One region of the Peribacillus sp. TE19612 genome, then DNA from elsewhere that is predicted to be linked to it. Evidence: riboswitches for the same ligand, from Rfam matches in the RefSeq annotation. Region 1 holds a riboswitch; each other region holds the start of a gene.

Region 1 (4,564 bases):
TGGAGAGAACTATAGACAAACTCCTTCGCGCATTAAAGTCCTCGCCCACCATTTGTCAGTATTAACACCAAATTAGTATGAGGATTACATTTGAAGGGAAAGGCTTATGTGTTTTTTTTGTATATTCATTCCTTATTTCTGCAATTGTTTCCAAAATAGGATAAAATGTATGATGATATATCATTTTTTGCAGGAGGACCAATTATGGTGTACCAGGTCGGATTGTTAAAGGGCATTTTAGAGCCTTATCGGAGTCGTTATCAGCTGCAAAATGCAGAGGCAGTCACAAAGCTTGGATTGAAATTAATAGTTTTATATTTACTTAGTCTTATAGTATTTGCCGTTGGGGGATATTTTGGCATTGGTTCAGAATCATTCTCCAAAGAAATCACGAAGATGAGCGCCAATGAATTCGAAGCAGCAAAGTTGCTGATTTTGAGCGGCAATATAATAACAGGAATAATCGACCCTTCCATATACATATTTTTAGCAGCTCTATTCTTTTGGATCGTTACTGATATCCCCTATATAAAATTAGTTATCGTTCAAATGATTCTTTTTGGCTTGCAATTAATGGAAAAAACATTATTGATTCCCTTATTCGTTTTAATGGATATAGGTAGCGATGCCAATCCTTTTTCATTGGGGATCATCAGTCAGTATTTTCTCAGAAGTGATTATTTCATTCACTTTTTCAGCGGAATTACCATTTTTCAATTTCTTATTATTGCTTTGCAATATTTTTATTTAAAGGAATTTACAGAACGTAATAATTATTTGGTCCTTTTAATGATTGTTCTATTCTATTTGGCCACATGGTTTGTTAAAGCCTTTTTAGGATACATCCAAGTAGGCGTATTTGTATAAAGCGGGTGAAATGAATGAGCGGTAAATGGAAAATAGCGGCGGTCTCCATTGCGTCGATAGTGTTAATAACCGTTAACTTATACCTTATTGAAAAAAAAGAAAGCAAAGTGGAACGGACGGTTTTCGTTGAAAACTGGACTAAGGTAAAAAAAGATACAATTACGGATACTATTCAAACAAATGGGGTAATTAAACCAGTAGAAGAGTATGATATTTATTTTGATGCCAAGAAAAATGATTTTAAGAAATTCCTTGTAAAAGAAGGCGATGCGATTACGGCTGGCTCCTCGTTGTTTGAGTATACGACGACCGAACTTGATGCGCTTAAAGCGAATTTGGAAGCGGAGAAAACGGCCGCCGAGGGGGAAATTGCAGGGATTGAGGAATACATAGGGAAGTTGAGGTCTTATCAGGGGACCATGACCAGTGAACCTGAAGCGGCAATTGATGAATCGGTGGAAAAGAACTTGAATATTGATATAACGACAAGCTCTTCAGATCTTATTAAAAGTAACATTGAGCAAGAAATGTACAAGCAGGAACTAGAAAAAAACAGGTTGGATGAAAAAGTGAAAATGCTTGATGCTAAATTAAGTTCGATTGAGGAGCAGTCCAGTGCAATTGTAACGACGAGCGAGGCTGATGGTGTCGTTAAAAATATCAATAAAAACCTGAATAATCCCATTATATCCATTGTTTCGACAAATATGGCAATTGAAGGGAATTTCTCAGAAGAGGAAATGAAAAAGGCTGAAGTGGGTATGACTATAAAAGCAAGTTCCTCTGATTCAAAAAAGGCATTGAAAGGGAAGATAGGCCGTATCCATTCCTATCCCGCTGAAGAGCCATCATTAAAAAAAAATAACAGATTTCCATTTCAGGCTTTAATCGAACCGGAAGGCGAAGAAACGGAACCTTTGTTGGTGGGATCGAAAGTGAATCTTACTGTAATAACCAATGAGAAAGCCGGTGTACCCTCCATTCCGATAGAGGCCGTACAATACCAAAAGCAGCCTTATATTTACAAGTTGACTAATAAAGGCCATGTGGATAAACATTACATTACAAAAGGTCTTAAGGCTGAAGGGAAGCAAGAAATCATAAAGGGACCGTCTGTAGGTGACGTCATCTTGCTGAAGCCGAATGCGGCAGTGAAGAACCATTCTTATTTTATTACCCCGATTCAATTTGAAAAAGTGAAAGCTGGAACTTATAAAAAATTCACCTCTAGGGAAAAAGTAAGATATCTGTTACTTGGCATTCTGGAAAAATAACCGCTTTTTTCACAAGAGAGGTGATGTTAAATTAGGAATTAATTATATCGATATAACTTAATTGATTAAAAATCGGGAAGCGAAATTATAGATACAACAGCCTTTAATGCAGAATATTCAGACATATTAAAAGATTTTTTCTAGAACTGATGCGAATAAATATTTACAGATTATCATTTTTAGTATAATATTTTATTATAAGTTAACTCGCTTAATCTTATTCCAAGAACGGGGGACCCATTTTTGTGGAGTTTATCCGCTAGGGGTGAATTCAGAAATGAAAGGGCATTTGTGTTTCCAATTCCTAACCCGACAGCTAACCTCGTCAGCGTCTTTAAGGGAACATGTGTGAATATTCACGCCAATAAGAAATCGACACATGAAGTGTCTTTTTTTTCGGCGTAAAGACAGAGTTTTTCAAAAAAAGAAAAATTACTTTCTTTTTATTAGTATCTTGTTTCCCTTACCGAGACAAAAATGTTTTTGCATCAAAGACTTTATGGAAGGTGAGGAAAGTAAATGAAGAAATTCAAATTAAGTTTAGCTAGCCAAATTTTCATTGGTTTAATTCTAGGGATTATCGTTGGTGCCATTTTTTATGGTAATGAGTCGGCCCAAAGCTTTTTACAGCCATTCGGAGACATTTTCCTACGAATGATTAAAATGATCGTAGTGCCGATCATCGTATCCAGCCTTATCGTTGCAGTTGCCGGTGTAGGTGACTTGAAAGCGGTAGGAAAACTAGGTGCTAAATCATTATCATACTTTGTTGTCGTAACTATGATAGCGATTGCTGTTGGTTTAATTTCAGCGAATATCATCCAGCCTGGTGCTGGTGTGAATATGAATAACCTGGAACAAACTGATATCTCCACATATGTTGATACAGCAGAAACTAAGCAGCATGAATCGTTCGTAGATACACTTGTACACATCGTGCCATCCAATCCAGTTAAAGCCATGGTAGAAGGCGATATGCTAGCGATCATTTTCTTCTCCGTGTTGTTTGGACTAAGTATTGCGGCCATCGGTGAAAAGGGTAAACCAGTATTCCGTTTCTTCCAAGGTGTAGCTGAAGGAATGTTCTACCTAACTAACATGGTCATGAAATTCGCTCCTATCGGTGTATTTGCACTAATCGGTGTGACTATCTCCAAGTTCGGTTTGGAATCTTTAATTCCGTTAGGAAAGTTAGCGCTTTCTGTTTACGGAACAATGATCTTCTTTGTAATTGTCATTCTGGGTCTTATTGCAAAATTTGTAGGATTCAATATCTTTAGTTTGATTAAACTTCTAAAAGAAGAATTGATTCTTGCTTTCTCTACTGCAAGTTCAGAAGCGGTTCTTCCGAAAATCATGGAAAAAATGGAGAAAGCGGGATGTCCGAAACATATTGCTACATTTGTTATTCCGACTGGATACTCCTTTAACCTTGATGGTTCTACATTATACCAAGCGTTAGCAGCTATCTTCATCGCTCAAATGTATGGAATCGATTTAAGCATGTATGAGCAAATCACGCTAATGCTAGTGTTAATGATCACATCCAAAGGGATTGCGGGTGTACCAGGTGTATCTTTCGTAGTTCTTTTAGCGACATTGGGAACTGTCGGTATTCCTATTGAAGGTCTAGCATTTATTGCCGGTATCGACCGTATTCTTGATATGGGACGTACAGTGGTAAACGTTATTGGTAATTCACTTGCGGCAATCGTTATCTCTAAATGGGAAGGTCAATTCAACCCTCCCTCCAAAAAAGAACTAGAACAACAAGTTTCTTGATACAAAAAATCCAGAGTGAAATGTCACTCTGGATTTTTTTATTGAATGAAAAAGCGCTTCCTTAATTTTTCTCGATGACTGTAAAACTCTGCTTCCTTCAGGTGTTATGGAGGGAACTACTTCTTGACGCGTCTTCCCGGATGTCAAAATACCCCCAAATGCATAAAGCCTTTCATCTTGTTTACCCCAAAACCAAATCATTTCCTCTTCCTCCCAGAAGGTCATGTGTTGTGAAATGAAACTACCTTCAGGCTTTAAAATACGGTTGATTTGACTAATGTCGGGTATTTTGCGCTGGGGATCATCAGCATAAAGGGGAGCGGCCACATGAAATGAGTGAATGAATGATAAAACCATTCATGATCCATTCTTCGAATTCTATATTTTTTCCTATTGGTTAAAATGGATTTTGATTCATGTAATTTAAACGATGCAGATGATGATTAATATTGGGGTTATATAACTTACGTGAAACTCCAAAAGTTTGATAAAATAACATTATTGATTGAGAGCTCGGAGGGGGTCAGGTTATGAAGAATGATAGCAATGATATCTTATACATGTATATGCAGGCTTCCGAACGGTTTGTCCTTTTTAATGGACTCAATTTTCGTGAATTCGTCAATTCGCTTCCGTATACC
Region 2 (4,564 bases), on a different contig from region 1:
ACAAGTAATCGATTGGCTGAGTGGTCATCCGCATCACTACACGGGTCAGGAGAGCCGTTCATCATTCTTCCCACCCCTGGCCATTATCAATATGAGCGTTGTTTTTATAATTTTCGACAAGTATTTCCAAATCCCTTTTGACTGAAAGATTTAAAACAATACCCAACTTACAGAACACTTGGGTTCTCTTTTATCTTCGGTGAAAATAAAAGGCTCTGAGAAAAAACTCTTGTTTAAATATTGGTCAGGAACACTGAAATACATGGTAAAATATTCTAGTTAAATCCAGTTTTTAGCCTCTATGTTACGAAAGGAATGTATATATTGGTTTACTTATATGTAATTTTATTTTTCATTTTTGGCTATAGTTTTATATTTACCTTAATTAAAGCTATAAAAGATGAAGTATCCCCACATCTCACTGCAATCCTTTTTCTTGTATGGGCTTCATCAGCAATGATCGTGATGGCAAATTTAATGAGTTTTTAATTAATTCAGGGGACGCTTGTTGAAAGACCGATGGTAGGGGCAGTCTTTTTAATTCTAAGATTATCAGAAAGCAAACCTTATGTAGGCTTGCTCCTCCAGTTTGAGACAAAAGGGGTTCGGAAAACTTATCTTTTATCAAATGATGTTCCCAAACTCCTCAAGTATGGTTTCTAACTAAATGCTATAACAAAGCTGATTGTAGCGGAAGGTACGAGACTCCTGCGGGAAAAGCGCGTCTTGGGAGACCCCGCAGGCGTTAGACGAGGAGGCTCGCGGACCGCCCGCGGAAAGCGAGTGCCTGGAGTGGAAATCAACGTCCAATTGTATAATCCATTAATAATACGTAGGCCCAATCATGTATACCGGGACCCACATTTGTAGACGGAAAACTTATCTTTCATCAAATGATGTTCCCAAACCAACACAACTTCAACTCCTCAAGTATGGTTCCTTACTACATACTATAACAAGGTTGAGTGGAGCGGGTGTACGAGACTTCTGCGGGAAAGCGCGTCTTGGGAGACCCCGCAGGCGCAAGCCGAGGAGGCTCGCCCACCGCCCGCGGATAGCGAGTTTCTTGAGTGGAAATCCACGTCCAAATTGTATAAGCCATAAAAAAATGTAGACAAACTCGATGAAAATCGAATTTGTCTACATTCTGTTCTATAAGATATGGAACTTACTTCTTTAAATGATATGGCACTGTCGTAACAACCACATTTCTTTTATAAAGTAAGTAAGCGCGAATCAGTAAACTTGATTGGTTATGAAGTATATTGTGCCAGCCCTTCTTCGGAATGAATTGGGGGATGATCACCGTAACTTTATAATTGGATTCACTAGCCTTATGTTCTACTGTATCCACAAATTTAGTTAGTGGCTGAATGATACTTCTGTAATAAGAATTCAGTGTAACGAGCCTTACATCCGGCTGCCATTTATTCCATTTTTCTTCGAATTTCTTTTCATCATCTCTTTCAAAAGCGACATAAACGGCAATGACCTGATGTGCAGATAGAGATTTTGCATAATTTAAAGAGTTCTCAACCACATGAGTTATACCCGCAACAGGTACAATGATGATATTTCCTTCAATTGGTAAGGTCGGCTCACATGTTGTAATCCTTAGTTGGTCTCCAACTGCTTCATAATGATTTCTAATTCGATGAAAAATTAAAATGATGATAGGTAAAAAAATCAAAACAGGCCAAACCTGACTAAATTTGGTTAAAAAGAATATCATCGTGACGATAAAGCTAATTATGGCACCAATTGAATTAATGGTTAATTTCATCATCCAGCCTTTTGGCTTTTCGCGAATCCATTTAACAATCATCCCGGTCTGGGATAACGTAAATGGGATGAATACACCAACCGCATAAAGCGGAATGAGATTTTCCGTATGTCCTTCAAATGCGACTATCAAGATGATGGATGCAAGTCCAAGTATGATAATTCCATTGGAATACCCTAAACGGTCCCCTCTGATCGTAAACGCCCTTGGTATGAATTTATCCTTCGCCAGATTTACCGCAAGCAAAGGGAAAGCCGAATATCCAGTATTTGCCGCAAGTATCAAGATCAATGCAGTTGTACCTTGAATGAAGAAATACATGAAATTCCGTCCAAAAATCTCTTCAGCAATCTGGGAGACGACCGTTACCTCTGCGCTAGGAACAACGCTTAAATAATAGGCTAAGAATACGATTCCCGAAAACAAAACAGCTAGTAAGGAGCCCATCGCTATTAATGTTTTTGCAGCATTATTCGGTGCTGGATCTTTAAAGTTCGGGATTGCATTGGAAATCGCTTCGACTCCTGTCAATGCGGAGCTTCCTGATGCAAATGCTCTTAGCAGTATAAATAAACTGATGCCGGCTACCGGAGTCCCGATTGACGCATGCAATTCCGGTGAGATTCCTCCCGTCAGAATCTTGTAAATTCCAACCCCTATCAAGATGAACAAGGCTAAAACGAATAGGTACACCGGATAGGCCAAGACAGAGGCCGATTCCGTAACCCCCCTAAGGTTCAAGATAGTAAGTAGGATGACGAAAATAATGGCTATGAGGACATTATAGTCATGCAGGCCGGGAAAAGCGGACGTGATGGCATCCGTACCAGCAGAAACACTTACCGCGACAGTTAATATATAATCGACCAATAAGGATCCTCCAGCTATCAACCCTGGATTGACACCTAAATTGTTTTTTGAAACCACATAGGCTCCCCCACCATGTGGATAAGCGAAAATGATTTGTCTGTAGGACAAAATCAAAGCGGTTAACAGGATCAATACTCCAATCGCGATGGGGATTGAATACCAGAATGCCGCAGCACCGACCGTGATCAGGACAATCAATATTTGCTCCGGCCCATATGCAACCGAAGACAAAGCATCGGAAGATAATATCGCCAACGCCTTTGTTTTATTAAGCTTTTGTTCACCAAGTGCATTCGATTTTAAAGGTCTCCCAATCAAGAACCTCTTTATAGAAGATAACATAAAGAATTCACCACCAGTTTAATTTATAAGTTTATGTTTCCCAGCTGTAGCAAAAAACGAGACGGAACACAAAAATGCCTACAAGTCATAGCTAAATAGACCTGTAGACATCAATTTTTTTGTCTAACAAGCTCCACCTTCCTTCTCATATAACGCTTACGAGGTTAGCTGTCGGATTCGGACCTAAGAGTAGCCCTACCTTTTAAAGGATTCACCCCTTGGATTGTAAAAACAATCCCAATAACGGGTCCCCCGCACCATAAGGTTTAAGCGATTTAGAAATATGAAACTGTTGATTATCATACTCCCGTGAAATGGAAAAGTAAATGAAAATTTTGCACAGAAATAGAATTATTATTTATAAACGAGGCTTTATTCTTGACTTATATAACAAAAGTCATGCAAACACATGATTCGAAGGTAGGAAAGGAGGAAAGTAAACGTCTAAAAGGGATATTAAAGAGGACAATGAACAAAAAATACATTTCGAAAAAGGAAAAATGATCACCACATGGAACGTGATGGATCAAGTAAAACAGATCTGCCCCAGCTTGGATAGTCATTAAATCCGAATTTTCTCTTTCCGATTCCATTATTAATTCCCGTCCATTTGGGGGCATTATTCCACTGATCTACGCTAATCAGTTCCTTCCTTCTTGAATTGGCCTCAAATTGCTTTTTTTAAAGACAAAGTATTTCTGGCCAAGATAGTTAAGCACTGTATAAAAGATTGTTCCTATCAGAACAGCCAAATTTTGTTGTATGGATAAATGAACGGTTCCTTCCAGTGATTCTGCAATGGCTTGGCCTATAGAATAAGCGGCGGAATAACAAATCAGGATGACGCAAAAGAAACGGGCAACTCCTCGACGCCATTCTATATCGCTTTTAAAGGTAAAAGTCCTGTTCAAAAGAAAACTCGTTACAGCTCCCGTACCATTGCCGATAAAGGTGGAGATCCAGTAAGATAATTCAAGAACATTCATGAGAAAAAGCATGATGGAAAGTCCAACCGCTGTATTGACTATTCCAACCAATAAAAAGCGGATAAAGGAGTTAGTTTGTTTTAGATAGTTTTTCAATACTGTTCCGTTCATTGTCTAGTTGCTCCCGTTTTTTTAAATCGAGCGGATTAAATAGATCAAGATCAACAATATATTTTGGCCGGCGTTTGGATTCATTATAGATTTTACCTATATACTCCCCAATCAAGCCGACAGCAATCAACTGTAGTCCACCGATCAACCATATGGAGGTGATCAATGAGGTCCAGCCAGTTTCGGTCTGCCCATAAAATTTCAACCATAAAAAGTAAGACCCAAAGAGTAAGCTAATGAAAAAGGAAAGACATCCTAGCCATAATACAAGCCGGATTGGTGTAACTGAAAAGGAAGTAATGCCATCAAGTGCAAAAGCAACCATCTTCTTAAATGGATATTTCGTTTCCCCAGCCAATCTTTCTTTACGGTCATAGTAAACAGAATCCGTCTTAAACCCAATAAGCGGTACAATCCCCCGTAAAAAAAGATTCGTTTCATCAAAGCGTTCCAACTCCGTGATCGCCCTTTT
Region 3 (4,564 bases), on a different contig from region 1:
GCGGGTGTTTATAGCTCATCCGATCCCAAAGTGATTAAAAAACTTAAGCAGCAAAATAATGAATTCCATTTACGTTTCTTTCAGGTTTTTGATACAGAGGAGAGGGAATTCTTTAAGAGGCTTGGTGATTGGATTGAAGAAATCGGTCAGGATGAGCAGCATTTAAACACACCCATCTATTTTATATTGAGGGAGTTTTTCCGTACACAAGAGCAATATCTGGATTATATTGACCGGTTTGTGAAATTGCATGGAGATCAATATACACAGGAGGAAATAAACTCCTGGTATCGGATAGTGGTGAAGGTGTTCAGTGAAGTGATGGAGCGGTTTACGGAAGCGAATCACAGGTATGCCAATAAAATCATGAAAGCCCAACAGGCAACGATCGATGAATTGAGCACACCCATCATTTCCCTTAAAGATAACACGGCATTGCTTCCCCTGATAGGCGATATTGACACGACGAGAGGCATGTCCTTGCTTGAAAACACCTTACAAAAGTGCGCTGAAAAAAATGTCTCCAGACTTTTCATTGACCTATCTGGCGTTCATGCAATTGATAGCGGATCCGCACACCAGCTGTCTCAATTGATTGAATCCTTGCATTTGATCGGAATTCAAACAACCCTTTCAGGACTTCGGCCGGAAATAGCCATGACTGCCGTTAAGCTTCAACTTCCTTTTGATAAAGTGACGATAAAGTCCACTCTTGCCCAAGCGATCAGTACGATAAAATAATACATACATATCCAGGGCACGGGCATGTTCGTTATAAATTTCATCGAGAAGACCTCCATATGGCGGTCTTCTCGTATGTATTAGCCTTCAAAATAGGAGCAAGAGCCGGAACGATTATTCAATATTGGCAAAGACGGCCAGATCTTCTTTATTGCCAACCACTAAAAGCATATCTTTTTCATGGATATCCTGATCCGGTGACGGTGCTATGATAATTTCTCCATTACTCACGATGGCAATGACACTGATATTATATTTTGCCCGTAAATCAAGCTCCCTGAGGCTTTTTCCCTTCATGCTCATGGGGAGGATGATTTCCTCGATATTGTATTCTTTAGAAAGCTCTATATAGTTCAGCATATTAGGGGAAAGGAGCTGATTCGCGACCCGTTCCCCCATATCCCTCTCAGGATAGATGACCCAGTCGGCACCGACTTTTGTGAGCACCTGACCGTGATTTTTATTAAGTGCTTTGGCAATGACCTTTTTGATTCCAAGCTCTTTTAAAAGCAAGGTAGTTAAAATGCTCGATTGCATGTCATTTCCGATGGCTACGATGACACAATCGAAATTACGGATTCCGATTGCTTTCAATGTCTCTTCTTCGGTCGTATCCGCCATGACTGCATGGGTAACGTTCAGTTCCGCATTCTCGACTCTTTCCTCGTTCACATCAATACCTAAGACCTCTTGGCCTGCCGTATATAATCTATGGGCCACACTGGTTCCAAATCTGCCTAAACCTATCACGGCGTATTGTCGTTTTCCCATCTTTTACACTCCTTCATTCATTATTAACCAATCATGATTTTCCCTTTTGGACGTCGGAACGGATCTGGCTTGCGCCTCATGGCGATAGCAAAGGCAAAAGTCAAAGGACCAACACGGCCTGCAAACATCGTGAAAATGATGAGCAGCCGGCCAACCGGTGATAATTCTGGGGTCAAACCCATTGAAAGTCCCACGGTGGCAAATGCTGAAGTGGCTTCAAACAAAATCATCAAGAAATCAGTTCCGCTTTCAGTGATGGTCAGCAGAATGGAGATGATGGAAACCACGAATACACCAATGAACGTAACGGATAATGCTTTAAAGATCGTTTCACTCACGATGCGGTGGCGGAACAAAACCACATCACCCTTTCCCTTGATCTGTGACCAAACCGTTCCGACAAGCGTGGCCAATGTAGTCGTTTTAATCCCGCCGCCAGTCGATCCGGGTGAAGCCCCAACGAACATCAAGAAGATGATGAGCAGTAATGCAGGCTGAGTTAAATCAGGGATATTCAGCGTGTTGGAGCCTGCCGTCCGTGGTGATACCGATTGAAATAAAGACGACAGCATTTTACCCATGAAAGATAAAGGCTGCAATGTCTTGGCGTTACCGAACTCGAATAAAAAGATTAAAATTGCACCTGTGATTGTAAGGATCAAGCTAGTCATCAGAACCACCTTCGTATGTACGGATAAACGATGGGTGTCACGATATTCGTATAGTTCATTCATCACGATAAAGCCTATCCCGCCAAACGTGATGAGGAAGATGACGGTAAGGGTTACGAAGGGATCGGATACATATGGGGTCAAACTCCTGAATTCACCCATTAAATCAAAGCCGGCATTATTGAAATTCGAGATGGAATGAAAAACCCCGTAATAGATCGCTTTGCCGGTTGGCATGTCAAAAGAAAAGCGAATCGATAAGATAAGGGCACCCACACCTTCAATGATGGCCGTGAAAATTAAAAGCCGTTTCACTAATCTGACTACACCCGCCATGGATAGATTATTTAAGGACTCCTGCAAGAGTAACCTGCCTTTTAAGGAAATCTTTTTGCCTAGAAGGAAAAAGAAAAACGTCGCAAATGACATGAACCCTAATCCGCCTATCTGAATCAGTGTTAAGATGACCAGCTCACCAAAAGTGGTGAAAGTCGATCCCGTATCCACTACGACAAGCCCTGTTACACAAGTAGCGGATGTTGCGGTGAATAAAGCATCCAGAAAAGAAAGACCATTCCCACTTTCAGTGGAAATCGGCAGGGTCAATAAATAGGACCCGATAAGTATCAGGATGGCGAAGCCGAGTACAAGTATTTTTGGCGGATCTAACAAATTTTTTGCTTTTATCAAATTGATCATCCCTACCTATAAAAATGAAATGTGAAAAACTGTATGAATATCTTAACCATCAATCCTCATTCCGAATCTTTTTAAAAGGCATAATAAAAAGACCTGCGAAAACATCGAATAGCTGTATTGCCACAAAAAGCGTGCAAAAAAAGCTCCCGAAATAGGCGGTCTTATGACCTCCTTCGCTTTAGCCGACGAAGTTAGCTGACGGGTAGGATGGCGAAAGAGCTGATCTCATCCCTTCTGCAAGGCAGAATTAACCCCAAATGATTGGGTCCTCCGTACTCATTTACCATGAGTTTTGGCCGAAATGTATTAAATTGATAAACGTATTCTACTCCCATCATTTAGCAGTTGTAAACCCCTAAATCGCAAAAAAATATTTCTTTAATAAAACTGAAAATTTACGTTTTATTTACATTAAAAAAACGTATTGACAAATATTAGTTAGCACATTATGATAGGTTCGATTAATCCAATTATGATAACCGGCATCGATGTACTTTATTCAATAATTTCAAGCAGAACATGCTATTGCCAATCGAAATTTGTAATAGATATATTATGTTTCTTTTGTAAAAGATAAAGGAAAAAGCAGTACATTATTATTTAAATTCAATACATTTTATTAAAAAGGCGGGCAATTATGGAGAAGACGTTCAATAGATATGTTATTAATGCTACAGGCAAGGGTGGCCAAACATATTTAACACAATGCCAGGATAAAGATGCACTAAGGAAATGGATAGCCGATCATGAGGATCAAATCATCATGAATGAATTAAGGATAACGGATAAGAAAAAGAATCCGTTTTTAAAATTGTTTTCCCCAAGGTAAATCAACTGATTCCAACATTCATTTGCGGTATTCAATTATTGTAATTCCCTGTGTTCTATCCAGGAACGCTGAGCGAAAAATCCATATCTTGTTTTGCTTTTAAACTCATTTATTTTGAATGAGTTTTTTTGCGTTATATACAATTTTGGACCAATAATGTTAAAATTTAGTAATAATTAATGTGGACGTAAAGAAAAGTAAAATGAAATGACCACTTTCCGAGAACAGCCGAGGATTGTTGGGGATGTATGGTGACACATGAAGGTGGCATCGCAAATTGATCCGTCCCGAGACGGATTGCTTGGGTACGGGGTTGTATATTGTACGTTCAAAGGGGGAGAAGCGATGACATTAAGAAATGCATTGGTATCCTGGAAATACCCTTCCATTCTTTTGTGCGGAATAGGTATCTCCAACTTTGGTTCTTGGGTTTATTTCATTGCCCTTAATTTAATCGTTCTGGATATGACTGATTCAGCCTTGGCGGTAGCTGGACTTTATATCGTTAAACCGATGGCTGCCATATTTACGAATGTGTGGGCAGGGAGCGTGATTGACCGGATAAATAAGCGGAATCTAATGGCGGCACTTGACCTATTTCGCACGGTATTCATAGCCTTGCTGCCTTTGACTTCTTCTATTTGGGTCATGTATTCCCTTGTCTTCGTGATCAATATGGCAGGGGCCATGTTCGGCACAACATCTAGGTCGTATATAACAAAATTAATACCCGTTGAACAGAGGAAACGATTTAATTCATTACGAAGCTTAATGGATTCTGGAGCTTTTTTGATTGGACCGGCGCTAGCGGGTATCCTTTTCTTGATCGGTACGCCCGTTTTAGCGATTTATA

Evidence for each region. A riboswitch is a leader RNA that binds a small molecule or an ion and turns the genes downstream of it on or off. The one in region 1 is predicted to bind cyclic di-AMP.
Region 2: another riboswitch for cyclic di-AMP. It lies ahead of ACZ9AO_RS06520 (APC family permease); the one in region 1 lies ahead of ACZ9AO_RS24890 (cation:dicarboxylate symporter family transporter).
Region 3: another riboswitch for cyclic di-AMP. It lies ahead of ACZ9AO_RS21340 (TrkH family potassium uptake protein); the one in region 1 lies ahead of ACZ9AO_RS24890 (cation:dicarboxylate symporter family transporter).

Annotation. Positions count from the first base shown of each region.
Region 1 is NZ_JBWCCL010000023.1:23,772-28,335, reverse strand. It holds gene ACZ9AO_RS24905 (diacylglycerol/lipid kinase family protein) at 1-76, shown strand, start outside; gene ACZ9AO_RS24900 (hypothetical protein) at 205-867, shown strand; gene ACZ9AO_RS24895 (efflux RND transporter periplasmic adaptor subunit) at 882-2,141, shown strand; cyclic di-AMP (ydaO/yuaA leader) riboswitch at 2,340-2,487, shown strand; gene ACZ9AO_RS24890 (cation:dicarboxylate symporter family transporter) at 2,661-3,923, shown strand; gene ACZ9AO_RS24885 (hypothetical protein) at 4,454-4,564, shown strand, end outside.
Region 2 is NZ_JBWCCL010000003.1:119,944-124,507, reverse strand. It holds gene ACZ9AO_RS06520 (APC family permease) at 1,169-2,995, opposite strand; cyclic di-AMP (ydaO/yuaA leader) riboswitch at 3,133-3,278, opposite strand; gene ACZ9AO_RS06515 (GtrA family protein) at 3,637-4,092, opposite strand; gene ACZ9AO_RS06510 (glycosyltransferase family 2 protein) at 4,052-4,564, opposite strand, start outside.
Region 3 is NZ_JBWCCL010000013.1:138,288-142,851, forward strand. It holds gene ACZ9AO_RS21330 (STAS domain-containing protein) at 1-741, shown strand, start outside; gene ACZ9AO_RS21335 (potassium channel family protein) at 856-1,512, opposite strand; gene ACZ9AO_RS21340 (TrkH family potassium uptake protein) at 1,536-2,873, opposite strand; cyclic di-AMP (ydaO/yuaA leader) riboswitch at 3,048-3,190, opposite strand; gene ACZ9AO_RS21345 (hypothetical protein) at 3,520-3,711, shown strand; gene ACZ9AO_RS21350 (MFS transporter) at 4,057-4,564, shown strand, end outside.